2 regions of the Thalassospira sp. GB04J01 genome follow, and region 1 is predicted to be linked to the other one. Evidence: predicted binding sites of a transcription regulator. Region 1 holds the regulator's gene; the other holds the start of a gene.

Region 1 (12,329 bases):
AGGTGACGGTCCGTATTTTGCGCAAACCTGAAACGGCGCGCGCCTTGCTTCTGGGCTTTAATTCGTCTGAAGAAGGCGGAAAATGCGTTGCTGCGATTATTGCGGCCGGGATCATTCCCGGTGGACTTGAAATGATGGATGCCCCGGCGATCAAGGCGACCGAGGATTTTGTCCATGCCGGATATCCCCTCGATGTCGAAGCCCTGCTTCTGGTCGAACTTGATGGCCCACAGGTTGAGGTCGATTATCTGATCGAACGGGTTGGCAAGATTGCCAAGGATTTCAGTGCGGTGTATTCGCGCATTTCCGAAAGCGAAGAAGAACGTCTTCTGTTCTGGTCGGGGCGCAAAAATGCCTTTCCGGCGATTGGTCGCATTTCTCCGGACTATATGTGCATGGATGGCACCATCCCGCGTGTCCGTCTGGCCGAGGTTTTGGCCGGCATGCAGGTTCTCTCGCAGCGTCACGGGCTTGGCGTGGCAAACGTGTTTCATGCAGGCGACGGCAATTTGCACCCCCTGATCATGTTTGATGCCAACAAACCGGGCGATCTTGAACGCGCAGAGGCCTTTGGCGGTGACATCCTGAAACTCTGTGTCGAGGTCGGCGGCGTTTTATCCGGTGAACATGGCATCGGCGTCGAAAAGCGCGACCTGATGGGCGAAATGTTCACCAGCGACGACATGAAGCATCAGGAACGCATCAAAATGGCGTTCGATGAGGACCAGTTGCTCAACCCCGGCAAGGTCTTCCCGACCTTGCATGGCTGCGGAGAACTTAAAACCCTGCATGCCAAGGCGGTTGCCGACAAATTCCCGACCATCCCGCGCTTTTAGACACGACAAAACAAGACCAACGACAAAACAAAGGCTGGCCAACCGGTTCCCGCAAATCCGATTGGCACAGCTCAGGAGAGGAAGAGAGATAATTATGGTGGATGTACTTTCCCCCACCACGCCTGATCAACTGCGTGACGCGGTTGGCTGGGCGCTTGGGTCCAAGACCCCGCTTGAAATCATCGGATCAGGCAGCAAACGCGCCTTTGGCCATGCTGTTTTGGCCGACACGGTTCTCGATTGCTCCAAACTGTCAGGCATTCTGTTTTATGAGCCGGAAGAACTGGTGATTTCTGCCCGTGTAGGCACGCCGTTGGCCGAAATAAAGGCCGCCTTGGCCGAGAAAAATCAGCAATTTCACTTTGAGCCCGGAAATTTCCCAGCCCTATTGGGCGATGATGTTGTGCCCGACGCCGGAACCATTGGTGGCCTTGTGGCAACCAATATGGCTGGACCACGCCGGATTAAGGTCGGGGCCGCCCGTGACCATTTGTTGGGGTTCGAAGCCGTTTCGGGCCGGGCCGAGGATTTTAAATCCGGGGGCCGGGTGATGAAAAATGTCACCGGCTTTGATTTATCAAAACTGATGTCGGGATCGTTTGGCACATTGGGCGTCATGCATACGGTGAACTTGAAAGTCATGCCGTGCGATGAACAATCGGCCAGCATCCTTGTTGCCTGTGATGATCCCAAAATTGCAGGCAAGGTCATGACGGCCGCACTGGGTAGCGAAAACGAAGTATCGGCTGCCGCATGGATTTCATCAGATGATGTGAAATCACTCGATGTGGCGCAGGAAATGGGAAGTGGTCTGGTTGTCGTACGCATAGAAGGGCCCGCACCCTCGGTCTCATGGCGGTCAGAAGCGCTGTGTAAACTGCTGGCGCAATACGGCGAAACTCGCCCGTTGGCCGAAAGTTACAGCCAGCATCTTTGGCACTGTGTGGCAGATGTGAAGCCCTTTGTCCCCGTTGGCGACGTCAGCCTGTTATGGCGGGTTTCGGTGCCACCTGCATCGGGCGGTGCGGTCGCCGAACGTTTGATGGATGTCACCGGGGGCCGGGTCATGATGGATTGGGCCGGTGGCCTGATCTGGCTGCAGATCACAGGATCAGATGCGATGGCACAGCAGGTGCGCGATATTGCCGGGGCTTCTGACGGGCAGGCGGTTCTTGTGCGTGCCCCGGCCGAAATTCGCGAAGGTATCGCCGTTTTCCATCCGGAAAATGCGGCCTTGGCCCGGATCAATGCAAAGCTCAGACAGAACTTTGACCCGGAAGGTATCCTTAATCCGGGGCGACTTTCCCCGCCGAGCGCAAACGGGGAGGGTGCATAATGCAAACCAATTTCACCGCCGCCCAGCTTGAAAACCCGATGATCGCCGAAAGTGAGCAGATCCTGCGCAAATGTGTGCATTGCGGGTTCTGTACGGCGACCTGTCCGACCTTTGTGACCCTTGGCGATGAACTCGATAGTCCGCGTGGGCGGATCTATCTGATCAAGGATATGCTCGAAAACGATCAACCGGCGACCGACCGGGTAGTAAAGCACCTTGATCGCTGTTTGTCGTGCCTGTCGTGCACGACGACCTGTCCGTCGGGTGTCGATTATATGCACTTGATCGATAATGCCCGTGCCCACATCGAAGAAACCTATGACCGGCCCTTGGGTGATAAGCTTCTGCGTAAAATGTTGGCGATTGTCGTGCCCAGCCCGACCCTGTTTCGCCTGTCGATGATCGGCGCAAAATTTGCCGCCCCGTTTGCCAAACTGATGCCCGGCCGTCTTAAGGGCATGGTCAAGATGGGCGCACGTTCCCTTCCGACCCCCAGCTGGGTCGATAAGCCGCAAATCATCCCGGCAATTGGCAAACGCAAAGGCCGGGTGGCAATCCTGACGGGCTGTGCGCAACAGGTTCTTGAAACCGAAATCAACGAGGCGACGGTGCGTCTCCTCACCCGCCTTGGGATTGAGGTCGTGGTTGCCAAGGGTGCGGGCTGTTGCGGCTCACTTGTCCATCACATGGGTAAGGAAGAAAAATCCCATCATCAGGCCAAGGGCAATATTGATGCCTGGACTGCCGAGCTGGCCGGTGACGGACTTGATGCGGTGGTCATCACGGCATCTGGCTGTGGCACGACAGTCAAGGATTATGGCCATATGCTTGCGAATGACCCGGCATATGCCCAAAAGGCCAAAACAATCTCATCCCTTGCGCGCGATATCACCGAATATCTTGCCGAGCTTGATGTTGATGCAGATGTCTTTGCCAAGGCTGATCATGGCAATCCGCGCGTGGCCTATCATTCCGCCTGTTCGATGCAACATGGCCAGAAAATCACCCGCCCGCCGCGCGACCTTTTGAAAATGGCCGGATTTGACGTGGCTGAGATTGCCGAAGGGCATCTGTGCTGTGGATCGGCCGGGGTTTATAACCTGCTACAGCCTGAAATTGCCGGTCAGTTGCAGGAACGCAAACGCGGGAACATTCGCAATACCAACCCGGACCTTGTCGCGACGGGCAATATTGGCTGCATGATCCAGATCGAAACAGATGATCTGAAAGTCGTTCATACCGTCCAGTTGCTTGACTGGGCCGCTGGTGGCCCAAGGCCGTCGAAGTTAAAAGCACCTTCGCTTCAAGGTGCCAACTAGCTTCGGTCTTTCCTGCTGTACACATAAAGAAGTCGGCTCACCCTTAACAGGGAGCCGACTTTCTTTTTAGGGGGCGTCGCCGTAATGCATTGGCCTGATCGACTTAAAAGCGCAGTTTTGTCAGGATTCTTTACCCAGCAGGCTTTGCGCGATGCCTTCGGCAGCCGACCCTTCGGAGCTATCCTCGGCGAATGCGGCGGTCTTGTCACGAATCCACTGCAACGCGGCAGCATCATCAATATCGACCTTTTGCACGACAAGGGCGAGAATCGCTTCAATTGCCAGAACGTGCGATGCGACGTTATTTACCGCCATATGCAATTCATCGATATGGCGCGACGCGGCTTCGGACATGTCGCCGAGTTCCCCCGACAGCTTCTGGATCAGTTCCTGAATTTCGTCGAGTGAAGCACTGCTCATGTTTCTTCTCCTGTGTTTGTCACGCGCACATTCGATGCACTACGATCTTGTTACCTTCTAACTAAGACTTGCGTGGAATGCGCAATATGTAAAGTCATAGCTCGGAATTAACGCCCGCGTTGCCGCGACAGGGGATGGAAAACCATCGGGCTGCGATTGCTCTGTTACAGTTTTTGTAACGAAAATTCGTGTTTGGCTCGTTTGGGGCGTGAAAACGTGGAATCAACGCGGCAAAAACCCAAATCGAGATCAATCTAATCAATTGATTTAATTGTATAAAATTCAGTATTTTTGCATCCAAAATGCGTTGTCACATAAGCTTAATAAAAGCGACACAATACCGTAAGCACCCAGCGGTAGAGTCCGGCTCGCAGATCGTTGCACCGTTCCGAAGTGGAACAACCATTGGGGAATATACCATGAAGAAGACTCTTGCTGTTGCGGCGCTGATGAGCGTTGCCTTTGCTGGCGCTGCCCAGGCACGTGACCAGATTCGTATCGTTGGTTCGTCCACCGTGTTTCCTTTCGCAACCGCAGTTGCTGAAGAATTCGGTAAAACCACCTCTTTCAAGACTCCGGTTATTGAATCAACCGGTTCTGGCGGTGGTTTGAAGCTGTTCTGTGCCGGTGTTGGCGAACAGCATCCCGACATCACCAATGCTTCGCGTCGCATCAAGAAGTCCGAAGTTGAAAAATGTGCTGCTAACGGCATTTCGGAAATCACCGAAGTTAAAGTTGGCTATGACGGTATTGTTCTGTCGAACTCCAACGAAGCACCTGAACTTGACCTGACCAAAGAGCAGATCTTCCTTGCTCTTGCTAAAATCGTTCCGTCCAAAGACGGCAAGTCGCTTGTAGATAACTTCTACACCACTTGGTCGGAAATCGATCCGAGCCTGCCGGACGTTAAAATCGAAGTTCTCGGCCCGCCGCCGACCTCCGGTACCCGTGATGCTTTCACCGAGCTGGTACTTGAAGAAGCTTGCGACGAATTCCCAGCCATTGCTGCTCTTAAAGAGAGCAACTCTGATCAGCACAAAGCTGTTTGCGCTGGCGTTCGTGAAGACGGTGCCTACGTTGAAGCTGGCGAAAACGACAACCTGATCGTTCAGAAGCTTGAAGCCAACAAAGACGCACTTGGCATCTTTGGTTTCTCCTTCCTCGACCAGAATGGCGACAAACTTCAGGGTTCGATGATCAATGGCGTATCACCGACCTTCGAAGCAATCTCTGCTGGTGATTACCCGGTTTCGCGTTCGCTTTACTTCTACGTAAAGAACGCACACGTCGGCACCATCCCGGGTATTGAAGAATACCTGGCTGAGTTCACCGCGGACAAAGCTTGGGGTGACGAAGGTTACCTTGCTGATCGTGGTCTGATCCCGATGGATGCAAAAGAGCGTGAAACAGTTCGTAACGCTGCGATGAATCTTTCGCCGCTGAGCATGTAACGTGATACTTCAACCGGTGGCGGCATGGGTCGCCATCGGTTTCTTTGTTTCCAGGCTTGATTAATTTATTGTTTTTGTCCTATTGGCCTTTCGATGTGATTTCTGCAGGCCCACCTGGCAAACGGATTTAAAGTAATGTCCCTGTCTTTCCTGTTGCTCGCGGTTGCCGCACTTTGTGCGCTGTCCTTTTATTTCGGGCGTCAGCGGGCGATTGCCCTTTCGGGCGGTCGGTACAGTAACCTTCATTCCTTGCCCGCCCATTACGGCATGTATGTCGCTTTGTGGTGTGGTCTTCCTGCATTGTTGCTGGTGGTTGTCTGGTATGTTTTTCAGGGATCGATCATCGAAGCGATGATTGTCTCGGATCTACCAGCCGAAATCACGAGCAACACCGGGCAGCTCTCGCTTGCCCTTAACAGCATTTCACTGATTGCAGAGGGCAACGGACAACATTTGTCCGTCTCGCCCGAAATCATTGACGCCGGGCGGCGTCTGGCAAATTTGCAAACCATTGCCAATGCGGCACTGGTTGTTGTGATGCTTGCGGTTGCCACGACCGGGATTGCGTTGTCCTATCGCAAGATTGATCCCGACATGCGTGCACGCAACAACGTTGAGCGTATTTCACGCTGGATCATGATCACCTGTTCGGCGATTGCGATCCTCTCAACGGTGGGAATTGTCTTTTCGCTTATGTTCGAAGCGATACATTTCTTTAGCAAAGTCAGCCCGCTTGAGTTTCTGTTCGGCCTTGAATGGAGCCCGCAAACCGCGATCCGTGCGGATCAGGTTGCATCGGACGGGGCCTTTGGCGCCATCCCGCTGTTTGTCGGGACGTTGCTGATTACCCTGATTGCGATGGCGGTGGCAGTACCGGTTGGTCTGTTTTCGGCCATTTACATGGGTGAATATGCTTCCTCGAAATTCCGTGCGGTGGCCAAACCAGCCCTTGAAATTCTCGCAGGCGTTCCGACGGTTGTCTATGGCTTCTTTGCTGCCCTGACCGTTGCCCCGTTCCTGCGCGACAATGGCGCGATCCTTGGTCTGGATGTCAGTTCGGAAAGTGCGCTTGCTGCCGGTCTTGTGATGGGCGTCATGATCATTCCGTTCGTCTCCTCGCTGTCTGATGACGTGATGTCGCAGGTGCCACAATCGCTTCGCGATGGGTCATATGGGCTTGGTGCGACAAAATCGGAAACCATCCGTCACGTGATTTTCCCCGCAGCCTTGCCCGGTATTGTTGGTGCGGTTCTTCTGGCGGTGTCGCGTGCGATTGGTGAAACCATGATTGTGGTGATGGCCGCAGGGCTTGCCGCGAACATGACGGTCAACCCGCTACAGGCGGTAACCACGGTAACGGTTCAGATCGTCACACTGTTGGTCGGCGATCAGGAGTTTGACAGTGCAAAAACCCTGTCGGCCTTTGCGTTGGGGCTGGTTCTTTTCCTTGTCACCTTGGGCTTGAACGTATTTGCCCTTAAGGTTGTTCAGAAGTATCGCGAGAAATATGACTGATATGGCATCTCTTATGGAAGATAGAGCCGCGGCCAAGGTAATCTCGGACAATCTGCACAAGCCGGTTGACTGGGACAGCCCGAAAATTGCCCGTAACATCAAAAAACGTTACGCCGCAGAACGCCGCTTTAAAATTTATGGCCTGAGCGCAATCGCGCTTGCGCTTCTGGCATTGTTTGTTCTGGCCGGGTCGATTGGGTCCAAAGGCTACACCGCCTTTTTCCAGACCTATGTCCAGCTTGAAGTGACCTTTGACGCCGCCGAGATTGATCCTGACGGCACCGGTGATCCTGCGGTGATCGGCAAGGCCAACTTTGACGGCCTGATCAAACAGGCCCTGCGTGACCGGTTCCCCGACGTCACATCGCGTCAGGCAAAACGTGATCTATACGCAATTGTTTCGGGCGGGGCATCTTATGACCTGCGCGAACGTGTGATGGAAAACCCCGGTCTGATCGGTCAAACCCGTAAGGTCTGGCTGATTTCCGGCGATGATTTTGACATGCTCAACAAAGGCTACATCAGTGCCGATGTTGACGAAGGCAGCCGTCGTCTCAATGACGAGGAAATCGCCTGGTACGACAGCTTGAAATCGGACGGTGCGGTGGAAAAACAGTTCCACAGCCGTTTCTTTACCAATGGCGATTCCCGTGAACCGGAACTGGCAGGCATCTGGGGGGCGGCTGTTGGCTCGCTCTATACCCTGATGGTGACCTTGGCCCTTTCCTTCCCGATCGGGGTGTTTGCGGCGGTTTATTTGGAAGAATTCGCACCGAAAAATCGCTTCACCACGATTGTCGAGGTCAATATCAACAACCTCGCTGCCGTGCCGTCGATTGTGTTTGGTTTGCTCGGTCTTGAGGTTTACCTCAATGTCATGCATCTGCCGCGTTCCGCCCCGGTTGTCGGTGGCTTGACGCTGGCGCTGATGACATTGCCGACGATTATTATTGCCTCGCGTGCCGCGATCAAGGCGGTGCCGCCGTCTATCCGTCAGGCCGCCCTTGGCCTTGGTGCTTCCCCGGTTCAGACTGTCACCCATCATGTGTTGCCATTGGCAATGCCGGGCATCCTGACCGGGACGATCATTGGCATGGCGCAGGCTCTTGGTGAAACCGCACCGCTTTTGATGATCGGCATGGTTGCTTTTATTGTCGATATCCCGGGCGGGGCGCTGGACCCGGCCACGGTTCTGCCGGTGCAAATCTATCTCTGGGCCGATAGCCCGGAACGTGCCTTTGTCGAGAAAACCTCGGCGGCGATTATGGTGTTGCTGGCTTTCCTGGTTCTGATGAACGGATTTGCCGTGTATCTGCGCAAGAAATTTGAACGGAAGTGGTAAAATGGCTGTTGTATCTCAAAGCGCAATGACGGCACAGCCGTCCGTCGCAAGCCCAAAAATGACGGCACGTGACCTTAATCTTTCCTATGGCGACAATCAGGCGCTGTTTGATGTCAATCTTGATATCGTCGAACGTCAGGTCACCGCTCTGATCGGCCCGTCGGGCTGTGGTAAATCAACGTTCCTGCGCTGCATGAACCGCATGAACGATACGATTGACGGTGTTACCATCAAAGGCGAAGTCACCCTTGATGGCCGCGACATCTATGACAAACGCATCGACGTTGTTCAGCTGCGCGCGCGCATCGGGATGGTGTTTCAGAAACCAAACCCGTTCCCGAAAACCATCTATGACAATGTGGCCTATGGCCCGCGGATCCATGGGTTGGTCAATTCGCGCGATGAGCTTGATCAAATCGTCATGACCTCGCTCGAACGTGCGGGCTTGCTTAAGGAAGTCAAAGATCGTCTTCAGTCGCCGGCAACCGGACTTTCCGGTGGTCAGCAACAGCGCCTGTGCATTGCACGCGCGGTTGCCGTCAGCCCGGAAGTCATCCTGATGGATGAGCCGTGCTCGGCACTTGATCCGATTGCGACTGCCAAGGTCGAAGAATTGATTGATGAATTGCGTTCGAACTACACGATCGTGATTGTGACCCACTCCATGCAGCAGGCTGCACGTGTGTCGCAACGCACGGCTTTCTTCCATCTTGGAAAGTTGGTTGAAGTTGGGGAAACCGATCAGATTTTCACCAACCCAAAAGACGAACGCACCAAGGGTTACATCACCGGCCGCTTCGGTTAAGCGCCCGCAGGAGAGCGATTTAAATGGCTGACGACAAAACACATATCGTGAGTTCGTTCGACGAGGAACTGACCCGTCTGAACAACATCATCTCGCAGATGGGCGGGCTTGCGGAAAGCCAGCTGATCTCTGCAATCCGCTCCATTGTCAAACGCGATTCGGAACTGGCTGAAAAGGTCATTATTTCCGATCATCGTATTGATATGCTTGAACAGGAAGTTCAGGATTTTGCTGTCCGTCTGCTGGCCCTGCGTCAGCCGATGGCAGACGATCTGCGTCAGGTGGTGACAACCCTGAAGCTGTCAAACGATCTGGAACGAATTGGCGATCTTGCGAAAAACATCGCCAAGCGCGCCCAGGTCCTTAATCAGATCCCGCCGATCCGCCCGGTTCAGGTCATCCCGAACATGGCGCGTCTGGCACAGGAAATCATCAAGGACGTTCTTGACGCCTATATCGAAGGCGATGCGGAAAAGGCACAGCGTGTCTGGGCCCGCGATCAGGAAGTCGATGACATGTACAATTCGCTGTTCCGCGAATTGCTGACCTACATGATGGAAGACCCGCGTAACATTACCGCATCGACGCACATGCTGTTCATTGCCAAAAACATTGAACGGATTGGCGACCATGCGACCAATATCGCCGAGACGATTTACTATCGGATCAAAGGCGAAGACCTGCCGACAGATGGTCGGCCAAAAAACGATGCAGCAAACTTTGCTGTTGTCGAACCGAATGAGTGACACTGGAGCATAGGAAGATGGACCCAACGGTTCTAATCGTCGAGGACGAAGCCGCAATCGTGACCATGTTGCGCTACAACCTCGAACGCGAGGGGATGCAGGTTGTCGAAGCCGGGGACGGTGACGAAGCGTTGAAAATCATGGCCGAAACCCATGTTGATCTGGTTCTTTTGGACTGGATGTTGCCGGTCATGTCGGGGATTGAGGTCTGCCGTCAGATCCGCCGTAAACCTGAAAGCCGCGATGTGCCGGTGATCATGGTGACCGCGCGCGGTGAAGAAGGCGATCGCATTCGCGGCCTTGATACCGGGGCCGATGATTATGTCACCAAGCCGTTTGCCATTGGCGAATTGCTGGCCCGTATTCGTGCGCTGTTGCGCCGGTCCGGTCCGGCGCAACCACAAGGGCAGTTGATCTATTCCGATATCGAAATGGATCTCGCCGCCCACCGTGTCAGCCGCAATGGCAAGGCCATCCATCTGGGTCCGACGGAATTCCGTCTGCTGCGCTATTTCCTTGAGCATCCGGGCCGGGTTTTCTCACGCGAACAACTGCTTAACGCGGTCTGGGGCCCGAACATTTATGTCGAAACCCGCACAGTTGATGTCCATATCCGCCGTCTGCGTAAGGCGCTTAATGACGTCAAAGGGACCCGCGACATCATCCGCACCGTGCGTGCGGCGGGCTATGCACTGGACTCAGAAACCGCTGCGTAGTTCACCCAAACCTGTTTTGGCGACCTGAAGATAGAAACCCCCATCGCGTTTTGCGTGGGGGTTTTGGTTTATTTGCCGTCTTTTTTGGCTTTTGGTGTTTTGGGGCCAGAGCCAGACGCAGGCTTAGCCGAGCCTGCCGCTTCGGCCTTGCGGCGCTGCGTACGCGGGGCCAGCTCATTCATCAGCAACATGTCAGCACGTCGGAACTTGGCGATTTCGGCATCAATTTCTTCTTGCGGCACATCGCAGGCCGCCAACACATGATCTGAAAGCCGCAACCCGGTTTCAAGCACCTCGGGAATGGCCGCATCCGCCCCACTGCGCGACAGCGGCCCGATATGGGTAATGTCCTGTGCGCGGGCAAAGATTTTCAAATGCGGATAGTAATGACGGAGCAGGGCAACGGCTTTTTCGGTCGCATGCGGGTTTCCCAATGCAACGACCGCAATTTTTGCTTCGTCTGTGTGCGCAGCCCGGAATGTTTCCGGTCGTGACCCATCGGCAAAATACACCGGTAATCCTTCGGCCCGCCCGCGTGAAACCTGTAGTGCATCGCTATCAAGAACCACATAGGGAATGTTGCGGGTTTTTAACAATCTCGCCAAAACCCGACCAACACGTCCGCACCCGATGACCAGAACATGCTGCTGGAGCCCCTCGGTTTCGGCTTCAATCGGGCCAAGCTGGTCGTCTTCTTTGGGATGGAGCTTTTCTTCAATGCGTTGCCCGATGGTCATCAATGTCGGGGTCAACGCCATCGAAAGGGCAACCACCGGGATCATCACCGCGACAAGATCTGGCGCAATCGCGCCATTTTGTGCGGCCAGTGCCAGCATGACAAAGGCAAACTCGCCGCCGGCGGCCAAACTCATGCCAACACGCAACGCCGACCCTTTTTCAAAGCGGGCCATCAATGCCAGAACAAACAGAAGGCCCGTTTTCGTGCCAATCAGCGCAATCAGCCAAATGACAATGGTGCCAAACTGGGTAAACACAATATCGGCATTGACCGACATGCCCACCGACATGAAAAACAGCGACAGGAAAACACCGCGAAACGGGGTGATGTCGGCCTCAATCTGATGGCGAAATTCGGTCTCAGCCAGCATCACACCGGCGATAAAGGCGCCAAGTGCCATCGAAAGTCCGGCAACTTCGGTCAGCGTGCTGGCGGCCAGAACAACAAACAATGTGCCAATGGCAAACAGTTCCGGGTTCTTAAGAAGCGCGATATAGCGAAACAGGCGCGGCAACAAATAGCGCCCGACCAGCAATAAAACACAAACCGCCCCAATCCCGGTCAGAATGCTGACCCATGGGCTGGTTTCGGTTCCAGCATCCCCTGCGGCCTGCACCATGATCAGGAACGGACCAACCGCCACATCCTGTATCAGCAAAATGGCAAGGGCGGCCCTCCCAAACTTTGTATGGAGCTGCCTATCGTCGGAAAGCTGTTTTAAAATGATCGCGGTCGATGATAAGGCCAACGCGCCGGCAATCACCACGGCACTGGGCACGCTAAAGCCAAGGACGGCCAACCCGGCAAACAGCACCGCCATCGAGACGCCAATTTGGAACAGGCCAAGCACGGCAAACCGCCCGCCAATCACGCGCAGACGTTCGCGCGACAGCTCAAGCCCGATCATGAACAACAAAAACACAACGCCAAGTTCGGCAACCGTCGCAATGTCCTGACGCTCATTGATCAGTCCGAACCCGAACGGGCCGATGCAAAAACCGCCAATCAGAAATCCGATGATGGAATTTGCCCGCAACCTATGGGCAAGCGGCACGGCGATCACCGCCGCCGTCAGGATCAGGAATAACTCGAACAGAACGCCGT
Region 2 (6,072 bases), on a different contig from region 1:
TGTGTGCGCGTCCATGCCAGTTGGGCATCCTCGGCGTCATAGCGCCCGCCCGTCGGATTGGCAAAGGCATGATCGGCATCTACCAATAGAATTTATACAGCGATTTACCCGCCGTTTTGAGCGACTGTTCAAACCCCTCGACCATTTCCTTGTTGATCGATTTATCAAGCTTTCCGAAATGGCCCATCAGCGGTGCGTTCAAGGTCGCAACCTGTTCGGGGGTTTTGTTGACATTGCCGTAATAGATCACAGCCGCATCAACATCGGTGGCAAGCGCGGTATTAAGCGACCAGCCGCCGCCAAAGCACCAACCGACCGAACCAACTTTGCCCGTTGAGTCCTTGTGGTTTTTCAAAAACTCGACCGAGGACTGCAATTTGCGGGTAGCAGCAACCGGGTCCATCCCAGACATCAAGGCACGTGCGCCATCGGGTGTGGTCGCAGGTGGTTCACCATATAAATCAACCGCAAGCGCGATATAGCCCTGCTTGGCATATTCGGCTGCCACGGCACGAATATGATCATTAAGCCCCCACCATTCATGGATCAGAATAATGGTTGGTGCCGGCAAGGTCGCTGGCATGGCGATTTCGGCCACCATTTTTGCGCCTTCGGGTGTGGTGATGGTGACTTTATCAAGCATGGCCCCTTGCGCGTGGGCCAGAACAGGGTCGGCCAAAACAATCGCAAGCGGCAGGGCAACCGCCCCTTTTAAAAACAATCGACGCTGTTCATCTGTTGCCTTGGGTGGTGGTCCAAGATGCTCGTGTGAGCCACATCCATCAAGCGTACACATATTCAAGCCTCCTTTGATGACAGTTTCTTACGGTGCAATCATTCGCGATGACCGGGGGCATAGGCAAATCACACTCCCGTCATCGGCGCCATAATGTGTTGACCTGCTTTGATACGGACAGTCGGGCACCTTCGATCAATGCAACATTTTCAACAAACTGCCGCTTGCGGTTCGCCCCATCACCTGATTTAACCTCAGACCATCGAGCCCCCCGCAAGCAGGAGTATCCATGCGCGAAATTGAAACCGTACTGTTTGATCTTGGCGGCGTTCTTGTTGATTGGGACCCGCGCCATTTATATCGCAAGATCTTTGACGATCCGGCAGACATGGAACATTTCCTAAGCGAGATCTGCCATCCGCACTGGAACTTCCTGCATGACAAGGGTGCGCTTAGCTTTGCCAAGTCGATCCCTGATTTGCAGCACCGCCATCCCGATCATGCCGATCAGATTGCCGCATGGTGGGATCGTTGGCCGGAAATGCTTAAGGGCCAGATTGACCGCACGGTTCACATCCTTGAAGATTTGAAATCACGCGGCAATGTCCGCCTGTTTGCCCTGACCAACTGGTCGGCGGAAACATGGCCTTTCGCGGTCGAACGGTTTGAGTTTCTCAATCACTTCGAAGGTATTCTGGTGTCTGGCGAGGAAAAGCTCGCCAAACCTGATCCGCGCATTTTTGAGCTGACATGCGCGCGGTTCAAACTCAACCCGCGCGAAACCCTGTTTATTGATGACAGCGAAAAGAACATCCAGCAAGCGCGTGAAATGGGCTTTATGACCCATTGGTTCAATGATCCGGTCAAACTGCGCCGTGAAATGATCGAAGATCGGCTTGTTTAAAATTTGCACCCGACATGACAAAGGGCACCTTTAAAAAAAGAGGTGCCCTTTTACGTATCTGGCGCATAGGTCTGTTTTAGCCGCGTTTTTCCCGCAGATACTTGGCAAAGCATTCGCCAAAGGCATATTCCCAGCCCGCAACATATCCTTTGCGCAGGGCCGGTGCGATATCGCCAACGTTATGCCAGTCCTTGTGCTCCAACCGGATCACACAGCGACCAAAATCATTCATGTCAAAGGACACCGCGACACGGGTATAATCCCCGGCATTCCAGCCCGGATGCCAAGTAAAGGCAAGATGTTCGCCCGGCTGCCAGATTTCGACATGACCCCATGAAATGTTTTCACGTCCGCGCGCACGTTCGACAATCGCACCGCCAAGACCGGGATGCATATCAACCGCAATGCAGTCTTTCTTGGACAGCGAATGGCTATCGGTTGGCCACCACTGCCCAAATTCAGCGGTGAAGGCCTCAAACGCGTGATCGGGATCAACTGCCACGGTCAGTTCAAAGTTAATCGGTCCGAGTTCCGGGTTTTTAAGCGGCGTCACAATCAATTTCCCAAATACGATCCAGCACGGACGGCAGCTCATCAAAATGGCGGATGACCGCATGTGCGCCCGACGCCATCAGGGTTTCAATATCATGATAGCCCCATGCAACGCCAATGGCGATCATGCCCGCCGCACGACCCATTTCAATATCATAGCTGGTATCACCGACAATCACCGCATTGGGCGCATCAGCCCCGGCTTCATCAAGGGCAGCCATCAACATTGATGGATGGGGCTTGGACGGATGATTGTCGCACGTCTGTAAGGTAACAAACCGGCCATCAAGTTCATTGCGCGCCAAGACCGCATCAAGACCGCGCCGGGCCTTGCCGGTGGCAACACCCAACAACCATTGGCGGCGATCCAGTTCGCTCAGGACCTCGCGCACGCCGGGGAATAGCGGTTCGTGGAAATCAGGTGTCTGACGCAGGGTAAAGAACGCATCCTTGTAGGCCGCCGTCACCGCATTAATCACCTCGTCGGTAACGCGGCGCGGTGCGGCAAGTTTGGCAATGGCTTCTGGCAGGCTCAGACCAATGATGGTGCGGGTATTTTCCAGTCCCGGGCAATCAAGCCCATGCTGGGCAAAGGCATGGTCCATGCAGTGTGCAATCGCATGCTGGCTATCGACCAGAGTCCCATCACAATCAAATACAACAAGTCTAAGCGGGTCATTCGCCATGAGGCATCATCCATCATCATTTTGTATGGCCGCAGACTAGTCGATACCGCCCCAAAGATCGAGTCCCGTAGAGATGCAAATCAGATGCATTTTTTGCTCTGCGGGAAGCATTGGAAACCACTGGTGAATTTCGGATCGCTTTTGAACGCCCTTAACGCGCGCTATACTGCTTTTCTGGCTATCGACAGTATCTGATAACAGCGGAGACAGAAGATGCTCACGCTTAGGGACTGCATAGATTTCAGCGACCTTCGAGAGGAGGAAATACTCGCCATAGCCGAATGTGAGCATATCCCAATTCTAACCGCCCTTGAGGAAGGCGAAAGCATGGTGCACACACCACGTGGCCGCAAACGCATCGCGGTCATGATCAAAAGCCAGGCCGTTATTTGTGAACGCACTGGAAACACCGTGCATGCACGGCACCTTCGTCGCGTTCATGACGCCTTTGTCGGGCGTTTCGGCAAATCTGCGAGGCACCATTAACCAAGACGACCAATGTCATTACAACGCCTTTTGGTATTGACCTCTGACAGGGACGAAAAAGCCGACGCAGTGCGTCGGCTTTTCGCATTTTACCCAAAAATCTTCTGACTTATCTTTTACGCAGCCGCGACGGTTTTGCCTTGGGTTTTGGCTTTTCTTCCTTTTCCCGGTGGATTTCCGGGGTGAGGAATTTGGTTGGTGTTTTCGGATCGAAGTTAAGCGCCTTAAGGCTTGTGGCAAAATGTTCTGACACCGGTGCTTCGATCACAACCCGGTGGCCTGTCACCGGATGAGGGAAATCAATCGCACGCGCATGCAGATGCATCTGGTTGGACATGCCATCAATGAAGGCCTTCGCCCCACCGTATTTACCATCGCCCAAGATCGGGCATTCCATGGCCTCACAATGGGCGCGCAACTGGTGCGTACGTCCGGTCAAAGGCGACAGCGCCAACCAAGCCGCACGGCGTCCGGCACGGTGAAGCTGACGATAGACCGTCTGTGCGGATTTACCCTGCTTCTCGTCGATGACCATCTTTTCGCCGCCCTTACCGGCAAGCTTTGCCAGTGGTGCGTCAATCAGGCCTTCGCGCTCAACCGGGGCGCCGGTGACAATCGCCCAATACAGTTTCCTGGTTGATTTGTCCTTGAACGCCTTGGTCAGGGCATGGGCCGCCGACGATGACCGCGCGAGCAGAAGGACACCACTGGTATCCTTATCGAGCCGGTGAACCAGTTTCGGGCGTTCCTTGCTGTCGAGTTTTAGCGCATCCAGCATGCCATCAACGTGAATGGACGTATTGGTCCCGCCCTGCACGGCCAGACCGGCGGGTTTATTGATGGCCAGCACAACTTCGTCATAGAAAATGACGGAATCGCGCAAAGCTTGAAGTTCTGCTTCGCTGGCATTGGATTTTGCCGGGCCGTCGTGCTTGCGCTGTGGACCTTCGGACGCACTATAGTCGCCGTCTTTGGTCCATGGCTCCGAACCGCCACCCGACATCACGGGAACCGGCGGCACACGAATTTCCTGACCCGGTTCAACACGCTGGTTGGCCTTGGCACGTTTGCCATCAACACGGATTTGACCGCCGCGCAGAAACTTTTGAACCTGTCCGAATGTAAATTCAGGACAGTTGCGCTTAAACCAGCGATCAAGCCGAATGTCGGCGTCGTCGGCCTTGACCTTGCGCAGAGTGACACCACTCATTGCAGAATACCCCTTACCAGCGCGATTGCGCCAAACAGCGCGGAAATGCCAACCACCACAGAGACAATAATATAAAGGGCCGTCAACCCCAGATTGCCCCGTTCATATAGGGTCGCAACATCCAGCGAAAAAGTCGAAAAGGTTGTAAATGCCCCTAAGAACCCGGTGACAAGCAGCGCACGCATTTCCGGCGAAAGCGATAGCTTAAGCGCAGAAATCTCAATCAGTGCCCCCATCAGGAACGAGCCGACGATATTAACCGTCAAGGTTCCCCAGGGAAAGCCGCCGCCCATGATCGAGCCCATCATAACCGACACACTGTGACGTGCGACAGCACCAATGGCCCCGCCCAAGGCAATCGAAGCGATAAACAACGGTGAAAATTGCATGGCGCGGAACCTATTCCCTCAAAGATCAAAAGTCACGTGTGAAAACATCATAGGCCCAAGGCGATAATAAACACTGTAAAAATGGTTGAATTTCAGAACCTTGCCCAACATTAAACTTTTGCATATTATGATTTTACTTATTCATCTCAAAATAGAGGATTTTATGGATTTTCGCAAAATCAGCGTTCTGTGTGTAATTGCTGCATCCTTCACACTTGGCGCATGTTCCAGCAAATATCGCACGGACAACCACCAACTTGTCCAAGCCGTCGCATCAGATAGTAGTTTTTATATCATGCAACCCAAAGACGGTGTTTTTGGGGACATCAATTATGCTGGCTCGGGTCAAATGTTACTGTTGGAAGTCCACAAACAACTTGTCCCTTATAGCAACGTAGTTGTTGATGCTACCGAAATACAAACCCGTGACGAGGCCTTTGAAGAGGCATTATCTCAAAACATTGATTACCTGATTGATCCGCAAATCTTACATTGGGAAGACCGCGCAACCGAATGGTCTGGTCGCCCTGATCGCATCACTATTCATTATCAGGCTTTTAACGTAAACACCAAAACGATGTTGGCAAGCTCAACGCTCAGCGCGAGCAGCAAATGGGCGTCCTTTGGCGGCGATCACCCTGTTGATCTGTTGCCGGTGCCGACAACTCAGTTTGTCTCAGCGCTCCTTGGGAAATCGCTTGATATGGAAAAATGATCTGACGTCTCGCGGTGACACAAAAGCAACCGCTTGATCATACCAAATGACAGGCGGCTGCTTACATCAGGGGGATGTAAGCAGCCGCACATCCCGCAGCCATGCACGCGTGCGTTTTTCATTTTGCTGAAAATCATCCCGGCCATAAACCGATTTGGCAAACAGGCAGAATGTCGCCCCGGCCTGATCCGGGACTGACATCAGTTTTAATTCCACCCAATCGGGAAACTGAAAGACTTTGCTGCGGGCCAGAAACTGCAAACTGTGCGCCCCAACACTGCCATTTGTCAGCTTCATACCATGATCTGGTGCGGTTGCGATAAAGGCCCTCGCCAACTTCTCGACCGACGCCTCAAACTGCGGGCTGGTCATCTGTCGACCGCCCCGCGGGGCC

Evidence for each region. Region 1 encodes PhoB, which activates phosphate uptake and scavenging genes when phosphate is short. Its sites were predicted from a motif close to TNTCATAAAACTGTCA; they were not measured.
Region 2: the regulator PhoB is predicted to act here: its motif matches at 944-959, upstream of AMM48_RS04985 (HAD family phosphatase).

The regions. Positions count from the first base shown of each region.
Region 1 covers NZ_CCDX020000008.1:267,878-280,206, reverse strand. The annotation lists gene AMM48_RS06460 (FAD-linked oxidase C-terminal domain-containing protein) at 1-836, shown strand, start outside; gene glcE (glycolate oxidase subunit GlcE) at 931-2,172, shown strand; gene glcF (glycolate oxidase subunit GlcF) at 2,172-3,491, shown strand; gene AMM48_RS06445 (hypothetical protein) at 3,612-3,911, opposite strand; gene AMM48_RS06440 (PstS family phosphate ABC transporter substrate-binding protein) at 4,331-5,362, shown strand; gene pstC (phosphate ABC transporter permease subunit PstC) at 5,498-6,877, shown strand; gene pstA (phosphate ABC transporter permease PstA) at 6,870-8,219, shown strand; gene pstB (phosphate ABC transporter ATP-binding protein PstB) at 8,221-9,024, shown strand; gene phoU (phosphate signaling complex protein PhoU) at 9,048-9,770, shown strand; gene phoB (phosphate regulon transcriptional regulator PhoB) at 9,788-10,486, shown strand; gene AMM48_RS06410 (cation:proton antiporter) at 10,555-12,329, opposite strand, start outside.
Region 2 covers NZ_CCDX020000007.1:66,087-72,158, forward strand. The annotation lists gene AMM48_RS22485 (dienelactone hydrolase family protein) at 1-86, opposite strand, end outside; gene AMM48_RS04980 (dienelactone hydrolase family protein) at 80-796, opposite strand; gene AMM48_RS04985 (HAD family phosphatase) at 1,026-1,640, shown strand; gene AMM48_RS04990 (SRPBCC domain-containing protein) at 1,717-2,193, opposite strand; gene AMM48_RS04995 (HAD-IA family hydrolase) at 2,180-2,878, opposite strand; gene AMM48_RS05000 (hypothetical protein) at 3,092-3,364, shown strand; gene AMM48_RS05005 (RluA family pseudouridine synthase) at 3,474-4,574, opposite strand; gene crcB (fluoride efflux transporter CrcB) at 4,571-4,963, opposite strand; gene AMM48_RS05015 (DUF4823 domain-containing protein) at 5,064-5,678, shown strand; gene AMM48_RS05020 (DUF1499 domain-containing protein) at 5,745-6,072, opposite strand, start outside.